DNA from 3 places in the Bradyrhizobium sp. SZCCHNRI1029 genome. Region 1 is predicted to be linked to each of the others. Evidence: predicted binding sites of a transcription regulator. Region 1 holds the regulator's gene; each other region holds the start of a gene.
What was found. The regulator PhoB, encoded in region 1, activates phosphate uptake and scavenging genes when phosphate is short. The targets are predictions, from matches to a motif close to TGTCATNNANCTGTCAT.
Positions count from the first base shown of each region.

Region 1 (5,598 bases):
CGCGTTTCGAGCGGAAGCCCGCGCCGAGCGCGCCGCCGATGTCGCTGCCCTCGAACTGCAATCCGACCGCATCGGTCGGGTTGATGCCGGCAGCAGGAATGCCGCCATAGGCGGCGCAACTGCCGACGGCAACGACGTAGTCGGCCAGCGGCGCCAGATCGAGCAGCCAGTGATAGATCGAGCGGTTGGTGCCGGCGAGCATGTTGAAGCGGCCGGTCAGGCCAGGTCCGCGCGCCACCGAGCCTTCGAGCACCAGCAGATCGAGCCGCTCGCGACCGTCGCGGATCGCCTCCAACAGCTCCACCACCTCGTCTCCGGTCTGCTCGCTGACGGAGGGATGCCATACCAGATCGATGCCGGATTGGCGCAGCTCGTCGAACCAGCCGGACGCGCCGCTTTCCAGGATCGACATCGTGCAGCCGCCGCAGCTCGCACCCTGCAGCCATAGCATCCTGATCGTTCCCTCAGAGCCGACCATCATAAGGCCCCGCTCCTAGCCCGTCTTAAGCGTTCCGCTTCGTATCACCGGCGGGTTTAGCGCCCCCGCATGAACACTGGCAAGCGCTTCCCCGGGGATAGCCTCGGAACCGCGCTGGCTGCGACCGAGCAGCATGGCGACCGCCCAGATCAGTCCGAACAGGCCAATCGCGACGATCCCGAGATTGGCGACATCGTCGCCCAGCGCGGTGGCGACCCCCGTCCATCCCCCGGTCAGGCCAAGCCGCGGCGCCAACAGCGTGATCGCCTCGAAGCCGCCGATCACCAGCGCGATGGCAACGGATGCGCCGGTGATCACGAGGTTATAGCGCAGCTTGCGTGCGGGATCGGTCAGCGCCCAGCGATAGGCGCCCGCCATCAGCATGCTGTCGGCGGTGTCGACGGTGGCCATCGCAGCCGCGAACAGCGCCGGAAACACCAGGACATGGGCGAGGCTCGCGCCGCGCGCTGCCTCGGTTGCCGACAGGCTGAGAAGCCCGATCTCGCTCGCAGTGTCGAAGCCGAGACCGAACAGGAAACCGAGCGGATACATGTGCCAGGCGCGTCCCACCAGGCGGAGCACCGGGCGCAGCAGGCGGATGAGGATGCCCCGTCCGGAGCTTCCGGCGGTTTCCATCTCGGACTGCGGCTGTGCGGCGCGGCGCCAGAGGTTCACGAACAGAATGAGGTTCGCCAACGCGATCAGCAGCAGGAAGCCGGCCGACACCGACGTGCCGATGACGCCGCCGATCGCCCTGATCGCGCTCTCTTCATCCAGGAGGTCGGCGCCGGCGATGAGGCTCACGACGATGGTGGCGATGACGACGACGCTGGAATGGCCGAGCGCAAAATACAGGCCGGCGGCGCGCGGGGCGCTACCGTCCTGCACCAGCTTCCGCACGACGTTGTCGATCGCCGCGATGTGATCCGCATCGACCGCATGGCGCAGTCCGAGCAGCCAGGCCAGCATCGCGGTGCCGACGATGGCGGGCCGGTCGGCGTAGAGCGCGAACGCCCAGGCCCAGGCGAGCGCGTTGGCGGCGACCAGCCCGCCGACGAGCGCAACGTTGCGGCCGGGCTGCGATCGCCACCACAGCAGCCGAGGGGCACGAGGATGATCAATTTGAACAATCGTCATACTCGGACTATAGCAAGAGCCAGGCCAGTTCGGTAAAGCCCCCCGCTGCAGGCAAAAGCTGCAGGAAAACGTGGGCGGCCCTTCCCGGATTGCCCTCTCGCTTGGCAACCCGCTATCCAGTCACGCACAGTTCATGACCAGCGGCGGGACATCTTCTTCTCTCGCCCCTCCTTCGCTCACCGCATCGAGGCACTCTGTGCCGTGATCTCGCGCCGCACGACCGCCTCGAACTGGCTCGCGGGGGCTGCGAACATCAGCCGGGTCTCCTCGTGGAACGCCGAGAAGATGCCGACCACGGCCGGCTGTCCGCCGACTTCGGCCATGATGGGGGAGCCCGAATAGCCGAAATTGGCGAGGCAATGCACCGTCAGCAGCATCCCGTCCTTGGTCATGCCGGCGCTGCAATTGCGCTGGCCGGTCGGCGAATAGCGCCGCTCCTGGCCGTAGCCGATCTCGGAGATGGTTCCGGCCGAGGTCGCAGCCTGCAATTCCTCGCGCGTCAGCGCCTTGACCGCGACCGGCTTCGACGGCAGCGCGTCCTTCAGCACGATCAATGCCCAATCGGCGGGCGAGCGGTCGAGCGACCACCTGTCGTGCCGGGTCGGGACGAAATCGGGCGCCACGATCAGCTTGTCGGCGACCGACGATGCCGCCGGCGTGCCCCTGTTCATGCCGGCCAGGAAGCGGACGTTGCCGGGGCTGACCTGCGCCACGCCGTTGAACACGCAATGCGCCGCGGTGAGCACGACGCGCGGCGCGACCAGCGTGCCGGTGCACCAGCCGCCGGTCGAGTATTGCGCGACGGTGACGACGCCGATCGACGACGCCGGCCACGAGGTGGGATCGACGACCTCGCCGATGTGACGGTCGAGCCCGAGCAGTTGCTCCGGACGCGGAGCGGCGATGCCGGCCTCCGCCGATTCCGGCTTCGGCCGCCAGGCCGCAATGGCAGTCTGAGCCTGGACGCGCTGCGGCTCGGTCAACTTGACCCGCTGCACGTCGCGGCCGGCCGATCGCACGCCGCTACGGCCCGCCATCACCAGCCAGGCATAGCCCTGCACGACGTCCTGTTTCACACCGCGGCCGTCGAGCAGCATCAGGCCGAGCATGTATTGCGACTGGGCGAAGCCCTGCGCCGCGGCGCGGCTGAACCAGCGGCCGGCTTCGCCGTAATTGCTCGCAACACCTTCGCCGTTGACGTAGGCGATGCCGAGATAGTGTTGCGCGACGGCGAGCCCCTGATCGGCGGCCTTGCGGTACCACGCCAGCGCCTCGGCGGGGTTGCGCGGTTGGCCCCAGCCGAAGGCGTGCATGAAGCCGACGTCGAACTGCGCCCGCGCATCGCCCTTGGCGGCCAGCGGCAGCAGCCGTCGCATCGCCGCCGCATGCTGCCCGTTGCCTGCCGCCGCGACCGCGTCTTCGAGCTCGGCGGCCGTGGCGCCCGCCGCGCCGCCGAGCAGCACGGCAAGAGATATGATGATGGTCTTGATCAAGGGCGTCCGCTGGGACCGAAACATCGTGACGGCCACGAAGCAGACACGATCAAGACGGCGGCGGCGTGGCGGAAAGCGGACCGCGATCTCCTCAATCGGGCCGCCTCGCGTCTCACACCTGCTGCGTCCTCACGCCGGATCGCCCCTTACACCTGCTCGCTCTTGGCGAAGCGATCATCGAGCGCATAACCGGCGCCGCGCACGGTGCGGATCGGGTCCTGCTCGCGGCCGGGATTGAGCAGCTTGCGCAGGCGGCCGATATGGACGTCGACGGTGCGCTCGTCGATGTAGATGTCGCGGCCCCAGACACTGTCGAGCAGCTGCTCGCGGCTGAACACGCGGCCGGGATGCTCCAGGAAGAACTCGAGCAGGCGGTATTCGGTCGGGCCGAGATCGATCGGCCTACCAGAGCGCGCCACGCGGCGCTTCTCGCGGTCGAGCTCGATGTCGCCATAGGACAGCACGGTCGCCAGCCGCTCCGGACTCGCCCGCCGCAGCAGGCCTTTCACCCGCGCCAGAAGCTCCGGCACCGAGAACGGCTTGACGATGTAGTCGTCGGCGCCGGTCGCGAGGCCGCGCACGCGCTCGCTCTCCTCGCCGCGTGCGGTGAGCATGATGATCGGCAACTGCCGGGTCTCGGTCCGCGCCCGCAGGCGGCGGCACAGCTCGATGCCGGACAGGCCCGGCAGCATCCAGTCGAGCACGACGAGATCGGGAACACGCTCCTTCAGGCGCGTGTCGGCTTCGTCGCCGCGCGCCACTGTCTCGACCTCGTAGCCTTCGGCCTCGAGGTTGTAGCGCAGCAGCGTCGTCAGCGCCTCCTCGTCCTCCACCACCAGAATTCGGGCGCCCATGTCTGAACCGTCTCTCTCAGTTGCCGGGGATCGTCGATGCGAAGCTCGTCATGTCGCCCTTCGGGCGCTTGTCCATGATCTGCTGGCCTTCGATCATATAGAACACCGTCTCGGCGATGTTGGTCGCGTGATCGCCGATGCGCTCGATATTCTTGGCGCAGAACATCAGGTGGATGCAGAACGAGATGTTGCGCGGATCCTCCATCATGTAGGTCAGGAGCTCGCGAAACAGCGAGGTGCAGATGGCATCGACTTCCTCATCGCCCTTCCACACCGTCATCGCCGCCGGCAAATCGTGCGCGGCATAGGCGTCCAGCACCGTCTTGACCTGCGACTGCACGAGATCGGTCATGTGCTCGAGCCCGCGGATCAGCTTCAGCGGATGGAAGTCGCTCTCCAGCGCCGCGACGCGCTTGCCGATGTTCTTGGCGAGGTCGCCGATGCGCTCCAGATCGGTCGCCACGCGCATCGCGCCGACGATCTCGCGCAGGTCGACCGCCATCGGCTGTCGCCGGGCGATGGTGAGAACGGCGCGCTCCTCGATGATGCGCTGCAGCTTGTCGACCTCGGCGTCGGTGGCGACCACCTTCTGGCCGAGCGCGATGTCGCGTCGCACCAGCGCATCGACGGAATCGACGATCAGCCGCTCGGCGAGGCCGCCCATCTCCGATACCAGACGGGTGAGGTCCTGCAGATCGCTGTCGAACGCCTTGGCGGTATGTTCACTGGCCATGATGATCTCCTGAAGACAATGTCGTCGGCGTCAGCCGAACCGGCCGGTGATGTAATCCTGGGTCCGCCGATCGCTCGGCGAGGTGAAGATCTTGCTGGTGTCGTCGAACTCGATCAGCTCGCCGAGATACATGAAGGCGGTCTTGTCGGAGACGCGCGCCGCCTGCTGCATGTTATGCGTCACGATGGCGATCGTATAGTTTTCGGCGAGTTCCTGGATCAGCTCCTCGACCTTGGCGGTCGAGATCGGATCGAGCGCCGAGCACGGCTCGTCGAACAGGATCACCTCCGGCCGGACCGCCACGGTACGCGCGATGCACAGCCGCTGCTGCTGGCCGCCGGACAGCGACAGGCCCGAGGCGTTGAGCTTGTCCTTGACCTCGTTCCACAACGCGCCGCCGCGCAGCGCCTTCTCGACCCGGTCGTCCATCTCCGACTTGGAGATCTTCTCATAGAGGCGGATGCCGAAGGCGATGTTCTCGTAGATCGTCATCGGGAACGGCGTCGGCTTCTGGAACACCATGCCGACCCGGGCACGCAGCAGGTTCAGATCGAGCTTGGGATCGAGGATGTTGGTGTTGTCGAGCATCAGCTGCCCGGTCGCCCGCTGCCCCGGATAGAGATCGTACATCCGGTTGAAGATGCGCAGCAGCGTGGACTTGCCGCAGCCGGACGGGCCGATGAACGCGGTGACGCGGTTGGTGCCCAGCGACAGGTTGATGTTCTTCAGCGCATGATGGTCGCCGTAGTAGAAGTTGAGGTTGCGCGCGGTCACCTTGGCCGGCGCATCCGGAAGCGCCTTGCCGTGAAGAGCGTGATTGGGCTGACTGACGGAGACGGACAGTTCGGTCATTTGGTGTTCCTCTCGGCGCCGAGAATGCGTGCACCGATGTTCAGGGCGAGC
Region 1 is NZ_JAUEUK010000002.1:65,551-71,148, reverse strand. Features, by position in the region: gene QW861_RS05965 (HupU protein) at 1-478, opposite strand, end outside; gene QW861_RS05960 (HoxN/HupN/NixA family nickel/cobalt transporter) at 494-1,615, opposite strand; gene QW861_RS05955 (trypsin-like serine protease) at 1,792-3,108, opposite strand; gene phoB (phosphate regulon transcriptional regulator PhoB) at 3,255-3,962, opposite strand; gene phoU (phosphate signaling complex protein PhoU) at 3,979-4,695, opposite strand; gene pstB (phosphate ABC transporter ATP-binding protein PstB) at 4,726-5,547, opposite strand; gene pstA (phosphate ABC transporter permease PstA) at 5,544-5,598, opposite strand, start outside.

Region 2 (5,598 bases), 680 kb from region 1:
GCCGACCAGCGGCTTCAGCGCCTCGCGCAGCTTGGCAAAACCCTGCGGCAGGTCGCGTGCCAGCTCGCTGCGCGATTCCTCCACCGAGCCGATCACGCCTGAGCGCTTGAACAGCGTGCGTTCGGTCGGCGTATCGACGATGACGTCGGCGACGAGACCGGAGAAGTTGATGTCGTTGGCGCCGATCGACAGCAGAATCAGATCGAGCTTGCGGTCCGGCTGGCGACGCTTGGCCGCGGTCAGCGCCTCGCGCAGCTCGCCGAGCTGGCCGTTGACGCTGCCGGCGCAGGTGGTCGCGGCGCGGCCCGGCGTGCATTCGCGTGCGCGCTGGCTGCCGAACAGGCCATCGGCGATGGTGGCGCCCGTGCAGGCGAGCGGCAGGTAGGTGACCGCGACATGAGGATAGCGCACCGCGAGCGCCAGCGCCGTGCGGGTCTGGTAGCTGTAGAGCGAGCGGTGGCAGGCGGCGTTGAGCCAGACCGCGCTGTGCTTCTGCCAGTTCTGCAGCGTGTCCGGCGCCTCGCAGGCGCGGCCGCCTTTGAAGCCGGCCCGGCTCGGCCGATAATATTGCGCCGTCGGACCGCCGAGATAGGAGCGGAAGCAGAAGCCGTCGTCGGCGAGCGCGATCGGGCGGTCCGGGTTGCCCTCGCCGGAGGCGATGCTGTCGCCGAGGCCGGCGATCAGGACGTCGCGGACCTGGATTCCGGTCGACACCTGCTGCGTGCCTTCCGGGCTGGCGACATCGACGGATGCGACGGTCTGGCGGCCGTAGCGGACGCGCAGGTTGACCGGTTCGGCGCAGTCGAATGTCGAGGTCTGCGGCCCGTCGCCGTCGTCGAACGACCACGCGCAGGTGGCGCCGACCGGGACCGGGCCGGTCAGGCGCACGGTGATCGGATGGTCGATCGGCGTGAGATAGCTTTCCTTGACGTTGTCGCGCGTGCACGGCTCGTTGATGCGGCCGGCGAGGTCGATGCAGAGCCGGTTGACGACGTTCCGGGCCCAGCCGCGGCCGTCGCTCTGCACCGCCAACGCCTGCTCGGCGGCGAGAATGGAGCGGTCGCGCGTGCTCTCGGTATGCAGCAGGAAGTCGCGCTCCTCCCGGAAGAGACGGAAGCGGTTGCGCACCTCCCAGCTGATCTGCAGCGGCGCTGCGCCGAACTGCGCGGCCGCCTCGGTGGCGGCGAGAGGGGCGAGCAGGCCGGCCAGGACGCAGGCGGCGAGCAGCGGACGAAGGGGCATTCGGGTCATGCGCAAGGATTCACGTCAGGGATGGGGCGGAAATAAGAGGATCGCACGCGAGTTCAACCGGTCGAGGGTCGAACCGTCGCGTCATCCGCGAGACGATTGCTGCTCAGCGCTGGGAGTGGCGCTTGATGCGCTGGGGAACCGCGGCGGGCGCCGTGGCCGCGGCGCGCTTGGCGGCGACCTCGTCCTCGCAGGCTGAGTTCAGCCGGCGCCGCTCCTGCCACGGCTTCACGACGTTCAGCCAGAGTTCCCTGATGCCCATGATGGAGATCGCCGTCGCGAACGGGATCACGAAATACAGCACGCGGAAAACGAGCAGGGTGGCCAGCAACTGCTCGCGCCCGAACTGCGGCAGCGCCACGAGCATCGCGGCATCGAACACGCCGATGCTGCCGGGCGCGTGGCTGGCGAAGCCGAGCAGGGTGGCGAGGATGAACACCACCGACAGCGACAGGAAATCGATCGGCGGAGCGGCGGGGACGAGGAGGTACATCGCCAGCGCGCAGAAGCCGAGGTCGACCACTCCGATCAGGATCTGCACGAGCGTGAGCTGCGCCGAGGGCAGCACCACCTTCCAGCCGTTCTGGCCGAGCTGGCGCCGGTTCTTGCCGGCGGTCAGCCAGCCGAGATAGGCGAAGATCGCCCCCAGGATGCCGATCGCGATCAACTGGTTCACCGCCGGGGGCAACTGGTCCATCGCGGTGGCGGCGGCCGGATGCAAGGTCATACCGATGCCGAGTACGAACAGATTGCCGAGCCAGAAGGTCAGGCCTGACAGGAAGCAGATCTTGGCGACGTCGATCGCGGACAGGCCGTAGTCGGAGTAGATCCGAAACCGGATGGCGCCGCCGGTGAACACGGTGGCGCCGATGTTGTGGCCGATCGAATAGCTGGTGAAGGCGCTCATCGCCGCGATGCGATAGGGCACGTGTTTCTTGCCAATCGTTCGCAGTGCAAAATAGTCATAGAAGGTCAGCGTGCAGAACGCGCCGACCACACACAAGGCCGCGAGGGCGATGTGACCGGGCGGGATTTCGGTGAGCGCGGTCAGGATGACGCCGGCATCGACGCCCTTCAGCGTGCGCACGAGTGTCGTGATCGCGAAGGCGATGATCGCAAGGCTCGCTGCAATCCCCAGCCGCTTCCAGCCGATCCATTTCTTGAAGCCACGCCCAAGCGTGGTCAGCAGGCGCTGCATTCATCCTCCCGGCGGGGCGGTACTAGATCTTGGAAAAGAGGCGAAACCATTGATCGATGGGGCGGGCAATTCGTGACAGCCTGTTCCTTATGCTAAAATGCGCGCCTTGTGCAGTCCTTGACACAGCTCAGCTCCGACCCATGCGGCGCGGGTCTGTCACACTCCGGTCACATAGCTGGCGGCCCGTCCGCCTCAATTCGGTCCAACTGGTCGCCCGCGCGGTTCACGAGAACCCTCGTCCCTGCGACCGGTTCGGCAGGGGCGGTACGCCGGAACAACCGCCGTAGCCGCCGGTTAGCGCACAGCGAACATGGCGACGATCGGTCAGGGGAGGGACCTGCCATGTTCCGAACCGAGAGGACGTGAAACAAATGGGACTGTTCACCAAGGACATCAAGACGATGAACGATCTGTTCGTTCATCAGCTGCAGGACATCTATTACGCCGAGAACCAGCTCGTCAAAGCGCTGCCGAAGATGGCGGACAAGGCGACGGATCAGAAGCTCAAGCAGGGCTTTCTGACCCATCTCGATGAGACGAAGACGCATGTGACGCGTCTCGAACAGGTGTTCAAGATGCACGGCATCGCGGCCAAGGCGGTCGACTGTCCGGCGATCGACGGCATCATCGAGGAGGCCGACGAGGTCGCCGGCGAGGTCGACGACAAGGCGGTGCTGGACGCAGCGCTGATCAACGCCGCCCAGGCGGCCGAGCACTACGAGATCACGCGCTATGGCAGCCTGATCGCCTGGGCCAAGCAGCTCGGCCGCAGCGACTGCGCCGCCGTGCTGCAGAAGACGCTCGACGAGGAGAAGGCGACCGACATGAAGCTGACCAAGCTCGCCGAGAGCGGCGTCAACCTGCGTGCTGCGAGCTGATCGCGTCACCAGAGCCGATGAGACAAAACGCCGCGCGGACATCCCGCGCGGCGTCGTCGCATCCGGATGCCACGCGTCAGCTCTTCCTCAGCGCGAAATTGGCGCCGCAGAACGCCATCAGGGCGCCGAGGCAGAGCGCGGCGAGGCCGGCCAGCACACCCGAGGCCGACGGCACCGGGCTCGGGCCGGAGATCGCCTGGCCGATGCCGGCCAGCATCAGCACGCCGACCACGACCAGGAAGTTGCGCATCCGCTGCGGGATCTCGCCCGATACCGCGCTGTGCATGATGTTGGCGATGAAATAGCCCGAGGAGAAGCCGACGGTGGCGATCAGCCACCAGGCGATCGCCGATCCCGCCGGCATGAAGGCGCCGCTCTCGGTCTGCCACAGGCCGCCGAGATCGAGCCCGTAGCGGGCGCCGAGCATGTGCACGGCCAGCGCCAGCAGCACGCCGGCGGCCATCGCCCCGGCCAGGATCAGGTGGCGCGGAAAATAGATCGTTTCGCTCATGCTCCGCTTGTAGGATAAGGCGCGCGCCACACGCAACAGGACCGATCCATTTCCGAGCGCACCACCACGGCCGGCGATGATGCGATCCGCTACGCCTACAAGGCGTCGCTGATCGGGGCCGCGCACCAGTTCGAGCTGACCGGGCAGGGGCTGTCGTGGCGGTTCGCCGGCCGGACCGGCCTGTGGCCGTACGCCGACATCGCCGCGATCCGGCTGTCCTACCGACCGGTGTCGATGCAGGCGAAGCGTTTTCGGGCCGACATCACCCATCGCGATGGCCGCCGCCTCAGCATCATCTCCGTCTCGTGGCAGACGGCGGCCCTGATGGCGCCGCAGAGCGAGGCCTACCGCGCCTTCATCGTCGGCCTGCATGCGCGGCTCGCCTTCAGCGGCAGCAACGCGCGGCTGACTGCGGGCCTCGGCCGCTTCACCTACGGCGCGGCGCTCGCCGCGATTGCGCTGCTAGCCGTGGCGATGGCCGGGCTTCTGGTGCGCGCGCTCGTCATCGCCGAATGGTCGGGCGCGTTGTTCCTGATCGGCTTCGCCGCGCTGTTCGCCTGGTATGTCGGCGGCTTCATCACCCGCAACAGGCCGCGCAGCTACACGTTCACGGAGATTCCGGCCGCGCTGCTGCCGTGATCACGCAACCTCATCGCCGGTCACCGAATGTGATCATGCAGATTTCGCGCACCATGCCAGAGTGAGCGAGTCGCCTTCGGAGTGGGACGATGCAGGATCGCGCGCTGCGCAGACCGGATGACGCCGAGATCGCCGCGGTCAACGCGCGGCATTTCGCCGATACGCCGCTGCGGCCGGCCGATCTCCTGTTCGTGTTCGGGACCCGCGTCGACGAGGAGCTGCGTGCCGAGACGGCGGTGAAGCTGTGGCAGCAGGGCTACTTCCGCCACGCCATCGTCAGCGGCGGGATCACGCCGGGCGCTGATCTTTCGGAGTGTACGCTGATCAAGGCCGCCATGGTGAGGCGCGGCATTCCGGCCGAGCGCATCCTCGAAGAGCACCACGCCACGAATACCGGCGAGAACGTCGCGCTCGCGCTGCCGGTGATCGACGCCGCGCTCGGCCTCGCCAATGTCGGCAGCGTGATCTGCCTCGGCAACAGCTGGACCGCGCGGCGCTACGCGATGACCCTGCAGCGATACTGGCCCGAGGTGGAGAAGATGCTGCTCACGGTCGACGGCTTCGGCATCCCGCGCCATCTCTGGCACACCCATCCCGAATTCCGCCGTCGCGTGCTCAGCGAATGGGACAAGATCGAACCTTATAAGGCGAAGGGCTTCATCGCGGAGTGGCCGTGATCTCAGACGAAGCCGGAATGGCAGCAACAAGCTCCGTCATTGCGAGGAGCGAAGCGACGAAGCAATCCAGAATCTTCGCGGAGCCCTGGATTGCTTCGCTTCGCTCGCAATGACGGTTAGCACCAAATTGAATCCATTAAACCCGACATGCAGAACGTTTGGACGCCTGCACCGTTACGGGCCAGCATTCACTTCAGACCAAAGAGGGAGCTTATATTTGCGAGCGCCGTAACGATAGTAGGCCGCTATGATCAAGCCGAACAGAACCCCGGCAACGACGGCTCCGGTGATCGCCACGACACCGGACCCGCTCACCTTGGACCAAACGAATATCCACATGATGGCTCCCCAGGCGGTGCCAAACCACGCCGCCGTAAAGGCGAAGTTGAAGCCGAAGCTGGCGAAATGCGGTGGTGGCAAGGGCAATCCGAGGCGCCAGAGCAAGCG
Region 2 is NZ_JAUEUK010000002.1:744,499-750,096, forward strand. Features, by position in the region: gene QW861_RS09135 (hypothetical protein) at 1-1,251, opposite strand, end outside; gene QW861_RS09140 (YbhN family protein) at 1,355-2,446, opposite strand; gene QW861_RS09145 (ferritin-like domain-containing protein) at 2,818-3,324, shown strand; gene QW861_RS09150 (hypothetical protein) at 3,401-3,835, opposite strand; gene QW861_RS09155 (hypothetical protein) at 3,884-4,474, shown strand; gene QW861_RS09160 (YdcF family protein) at 4,564-5,151, shown strand; gene QW861_RS09165 (DUF6404 family protein) at 5,326-5,598, opposite strand, start outside.
Region 2: QW861_RS09140 (YbhN family protein) is a predicted target of PhoB. The motif match lies at 2,601-2,617, and genes of this name have one in related genera.

Region 3 (5,598 bases), on a different contig from region 1:
CCTATGCCAAGGCGCAGGGCCTGTTCCGCACCGCCAAGTCGCCCGATCCGGTGTTCACGCAGACGCTGACCCTCGATCTCGCCGACGTCGTGCCGTCAATGGCCGGTCCGAAGCGTCCCGAGGGCCGCATCGCGCTCCCCGCAGTGGCCGAAGGCTTCGCGACTGCGCTGGCCGGCGAGTACAAGAAGCCGGATGCCGCTGCGCAGCGCTTCCCGGTCGAGGGCAAGGACTTCGACATCGGCCATGGCGACGTCGTCATCGCCGCCATCACCTCCTGCACCAACACCTCCAACCCGAGCGTGCTGATCGGCGCCGGCCTGCTGGCCCGCAACGCCGCCGCCAAGGGCCTCAAGGCCAAGCCGTGGGTGAAGACCTCCCTCGCTCCCGGCAGTCAGGTGGTTGCCGAATACCTTGCCAACTCGGGCCTGCAGAAGGACCTCGACAAGGTCGGCTTCAACCTCGTCGGATTCGGCTGCACCACCTGCATCGGCAATTCCGGCCCGCTGCCGGAGGAGATCTCGAAGTCGATCAACGACAACGGCGTGGTCGCGGCGGCCGTGCTGTCGGGTAACCGCAACTTCGAAGGCCGCGTCTCGCCGGACGTGCAGGCCAACTATCTGGCCTCGCCGCCGCTGGTCGTGGCCTATGCGCTGGCCGGCACCGTGACCAAGGATCTTTCGGTCGAGCCGATCGGCATCGGCAAGGACAAGAAGCCGGTCTACCTGAAGGACATCTGGCCGACGACCAAGGAGGTCAACGACTTCGTCAAGAAGTTCGTCAAGGCGTCGATCTTCAAGAAGCGCTACGCCGACGTGTTCAAGGGCGACACCAACTGGCGCAAGATCAAGACGGTCGAGAGCGAGACCTATCGCTGGAACATGTCGTCGACCTACGTGCAGAACCCGCCGTATTTCGAGGGCATGAAGAAGGAGCCCGAGCCGATCAAGGACATCGTCGAGGCTCGCGTGCTGGCGCTGTTCGGCGACAAGATCACGACCGACCACATCTCGCCGGCCGGTTCGATCAAGCTGACCTCGCCCGCCGGCAAGTTCCTCAGCGAGCACCAGGTCCGCCCGGCTGACTTCAACCAGTACGGCACGCGCCGCGGCAATCACGAGATCATGATGCGCGGCACCTTCGCCAACATCCGCATCAAGAACTTCATGCTCAAGGGTGCCGACGGCAACATTCCCGAGGGCGGCCTGACCAAGCACTGGCCCGACGGCGAGCAGATGTCGATCTACGACGCCGCGATGAAGTATCAGGAAGAGGGCGTGCCGCTGGTGGTGTTCGCCGGCGCCGAATACGGCAACGGTTCGTCGCGCGACTGGGCCGCCAAAGGTACCCGGCTGCTGGGCGTCCGTGCCGTGATCTGCCAGAGCTTCGAGCGCATCCATCGCTCCAATCTGGTGGGTATGGGCGTGCTGCCGCTCACCTTCCAGGAAGGCACGTCCTGGTCCTCGCTCGGCCTCAAGGGCGACGAGAAGGTTACCATCAAGGGCCTGCAAGGCGACCTGAAGCCGCGCCAAACCCTGACCGCCGAGATCGTCTCGGCCGACGGTGCGGCGCAGCAGGTGCCGCTGCTCTGCCGGATCGATACGCTCGACGAGCTCGACTACTACCGCAACGGCGGCATCCTGCACTACGTGTTGCGCAAGCTCGCCGCTTAACCAAGGCGCGATGCGACAGTTTGGCTCACTCTGAAGTGAGTAGCGGGTGATGAAGGAGGCGGCCTATGACAAAGGCCGCCTCTTTTGCATTTTCGGTTTGTTAACTACGAGGACGGCATCGCGGATGCAGTGATGCACAGGGCGCAGCGGACGGTGGTCCAGACGGGACAGTGGCGATGAGTGGACAGATGTCGTGGTGGTCGCGCGCAGCGCTGAGTGTCTGTGCGGTCATCGCTTTCGTCCGGCCAGCTGCGTCCGATCCCCGTGCGGTGATCGAACTCTTCACCTCGCAAGGCTGTTCGTCCTGCCCGCCGGCTGACAAGATCCTCGGCGAGCTCGCCAGAGATCCTTCGGTCATCGCGCTGTCGCTGCCGATCGACTACTGGGACTATCTCGGCTGGAAGGACACGCTGGCCGACTCCCGCTTCACGGCCCGGCAGCGGGCCTATTCTCGTGCGCGCGGCGACCGCGAGGTCTATACGCCGCAGGCGGTGGTCAACGGCTCCGTGCATGTGATCGGCAGCGACCGCGAGGCGATCGAGGGTGCCATCGAGGAGACCGTCCAGGGTGGCAGCGTGATGTCGGTGCCGGTGAGGCTGTCGGTCGACGGCCAGGACCTTACTGTCTCCGTGGCCGCGGCCAACGACCAGATGCCGCGCAAGCACGGCGAGGTCTGGGTCTGCTCGATCTCGCGGGTGGTCCCGATCTCGGTCGGCCGCGGCGAGAACAGCGGCCGTGACCTGACCTATTACAACGTCGTTCGCGGTCTTCAGAAGCTGGGTGACTGGAACGGGTCGCCGGTCAGATGGAGCGTGCCGCTGGAGAAGATCGCCCGCGAGGGCGTCGATGGCACCGTCGTCTATGTGCAGGACGGCAGTCGCGACCGCCCTGGGCCGATGCTCGGGGCCGCCTTTTCCGAGTTGCCGTTGGGCGGACGGGCTTCAGCAACGGCGCGCGGTCCCGAGCGCTGATCTCTTCCGTCGTCCTGATCTTCGTTTTCGCTGACCTGCGTTGGGCGCGTCACGTCCGTGCGACGGCGCGTCGCGATGATCTTACGTGCAGCTCACGCCAGAAAAGCAAAAGGACCAACTTGCGTTGGCCCTTTGCCTTACTTGTGAATAGACCCGATCCTGACGACCCCGGGGGGCTGGGGGCTGAGGAATCCGGAACCGAAAGGACCGGGCCAACGCACACGAATCTTATGCCGAAGGTCGGGGGCGGTCGGTGGGCGGAAAGACGGCGCGATTATGATTCTGCTAACGATCCCGTGACGCTTGCGTGTTCGCGGAACCGACGGCCTCGCAGGCTCGGTCGAACTTCAACAACGAAAACGGCCCCTTGCGGCTTCTGCCGGATGGCGCGATCATGTCACACGGATGACAGGAGGACGCCAATGAACCTCACGCCGGAGGACGCCGACCCCAGCGAGAACCGCGCGGCGGCGCGCAGTGCGGCCGCAGCGCCGAGCCGGGTGACGTTCGACCGCCTGGAGCTGAACCGCATCCTGAACCTCTACGGCCGCATGGTCGCCGACGGTGAGTGGCGCGACTATTCGATCGACTTCCTGCGTGACCGGGCCGTCTTCTCCGTGTTTCGCCGGGCGTCCGAGGTGCCGATCTACCGCATCGAGAAGGATCCGCGTCTCGCACGCAAACAGGGCATGTACAGCGTGATCTCGGCCACCGGGCTGATCCTGCGCCGCGGCCACGAGCTCGAGCGCGTGCTGCTGGTGATCGCGCCGAAACCAGCCCTGGTCTGATCCCACGCGCTCCGGCTTGATCATGACATTCCGACTGGCGTTGCCTTACGCCGGGGCGTCGCTGCTCCCGGCCCCGAGCGGGCGCTGCATCATCACAGTATCGAGCCAGCGGCCGAATTTCAGGCCGACGCTCGGGTGGGTGCCGATCATCTGGAAGCCGCAGGCGGTATGCAGCCCGACCGAGCCGGAATTGGCGGAGTCGCCGATGACGGCGATCATCTGGCGAAAGCCTCCCTCCTCACAGGCGTCGATCAGCCGCCGCATCAGGCGCATCCCGATGCCGCGACGCTGGCTGGCCGGAGCGAGATAGACCGAGTTCTCCACCGTGAAGCGATAGGCAGGGCGGGGCCGGTAGGGCCCGGCATAGGCATAGCCCACCACCTCTCCGTCCAGCAGGGCAGCGAAATAGGGGAAGCCGCCGTCGCGGAGCGCCCGGAAGCGGCGCGTCATCTCCGCCAGATCCGGAGGGTCGAGCTCGAAGGTGGCCGTGCCCTCGCGGACGGCTTGGCCGTAGATGGCGGTGATGGCGGGAAGGTCGGCCTCCTGGGTGGGCCGGATTTCAATGTCGGACATGGGGGGAAGCATACCCGGGCGGACGCGGCGATCAATCCGGCCTCGCGGCATGGCTGCCGCTGCGGCTTTGCGCCGGTCGCAATCGGGGTTTGTGCAAACGAAAAGCCCCGGCGGTGAGGCCGGGGCTTCGAAGGTCGCTCGTTCGAGCGGTTGGATATCAGTCGCGCTGTCCGAGCAACTGCAGCAGCAGCGTGAACAGGTTGATGAAGTTCAAGTACAGCGACAGGGCGCCGGTGATTGCCGCGCGCTCCGCGATGTCGCCGCCCGCGGAAGCGTAGCCGTAGATGTACTCGTTCTTCAGACGCTGCGTGTCCCAGGCGGTCAGGCCGGCGAACACGAACACGCCGATCACCGAGACGATGAACTGCAGCATCGAGCTCGCCAGGAACAGGTTCACGAGGCTCGCCAGCACGATGCCGATCAGGCCCATGAACAGGAACGAGCCCATGCCCGTCATGTCACGCTTGGTCGTGTAGCCGTAGAGGCTCAGCGCGCCGAACGTCGCCGCGGTGATGAAGAACACCCGCACGATCGAGGTGTGGGTGTACACCAGGAAGATCGACGACAGCGAGATGCCCATCAAGGCCGAGAACACCCAGAACAGGATCTGTGCGGTCGACGGCGCCAAGCGGTTGATGCCGGCCGAGATCGCGAACACCATGACCAGGGGGGCCAGGATGAACAGCCACTTCAGCGGGCTCACGAACATCGCGTAGCCGAACTGCGTCAGATAGGCGTTACCGAACTTGAACACGCCGGCCGCCGGATCGCCGGTCACCGACGCCATGTAGACGCCCAGTGCCGCAAGGCCGGTGATGGCCAGGCCGATGCTCATGTAATTGTAGATGCGCAGCATGTAGGCGCGCAGACCGGCGTCGACGGTCGCGGCATCGGCGCGCCCGGCCACCCGGCCAAAGGGTGAAGCATAGTTGCGGTCTAGGTCCGACATGGTCGATTCCCGTTGGTTGCCCGGCAGCCCGGTCCTGACAGGACCGTTGGCCGGTTCTCGAAAAACCCTATCTCATACCCACTGCTGCAGATATTAAATTTGCGTCATCGGCAAATTCGCCATCTTTTGGCAGGTCTCTGAGCCCATTCCCTAGATGGGAAACTAGCATATCTGCCGCAAGCTTCCACGCGCGGCTGAATGTCGCTCCGCGCGCGTCCCAGCCGCAGAAATCGCGTTAACCGTGCGGCATGAGCGCGCAAGCCGCTACAGATTCCGAAGAACCGTCGCGGGCTTCTGGTTGAGCGCCAGCAGCGTGCCGGCCAGACCGAGGCCGACCGTCACGATCAGCGCGGCTACGACGACCAGCGCGGCGCTGCCGGCCTGCCAGGCGAAGCTCAACGTCATCAGCCGGGTCACGATCAGCCAGGCGGACACCGAGCCGGCGATGACGCCGAACGCGGCGGTGGCAAACCCGATCATCAGATATTCCAGCGCGTAGGCGCCGAGCAGCCGCAGCCTTGTCGCGCCCAGGGTCTTCAGGATGACGGCATCGTAGACCCGGTGGCGGTGGCCGGCTGCCAGCGCGCCGCCCAGCACCAGGATGGCCGAGATCAGCGTCACCGCACTGGCGCCGCGGATGGCGAGCG
Region 3 is NZ_JAUEUK010000011.1:96,330-101,927, reverse strand. Features, by position in the region: gene acnA (aconitate hydratase AcnA) at 1-1,670, shown strand, start outside; gene QW861_RS27450 (DUF1223 domain-containing protein) at 1,859-2,641, shown strand; gene QW861_RS27445 (DUF2794 domain-containing protein) at 3,064-3,429, shown strand; gene QW861_RS27440 (GNAT family N-acetyltransferase) at 3,475-4,002, opposite strand; gene QW861_RS27435 (Bax inhibitor-1/YccA family protein) at 4,160-4,951, opposite strand; gene QW861_RS27430 (ABC transporter permease) at 5,216-5,598, opposite strand, start outside.
Region 3: QW861_RS27445 (DUF2794 domain-containing protein) is a predicted target of PhoB. The motif match lies at 3,036-3,052, and genes of this name have one in related genera.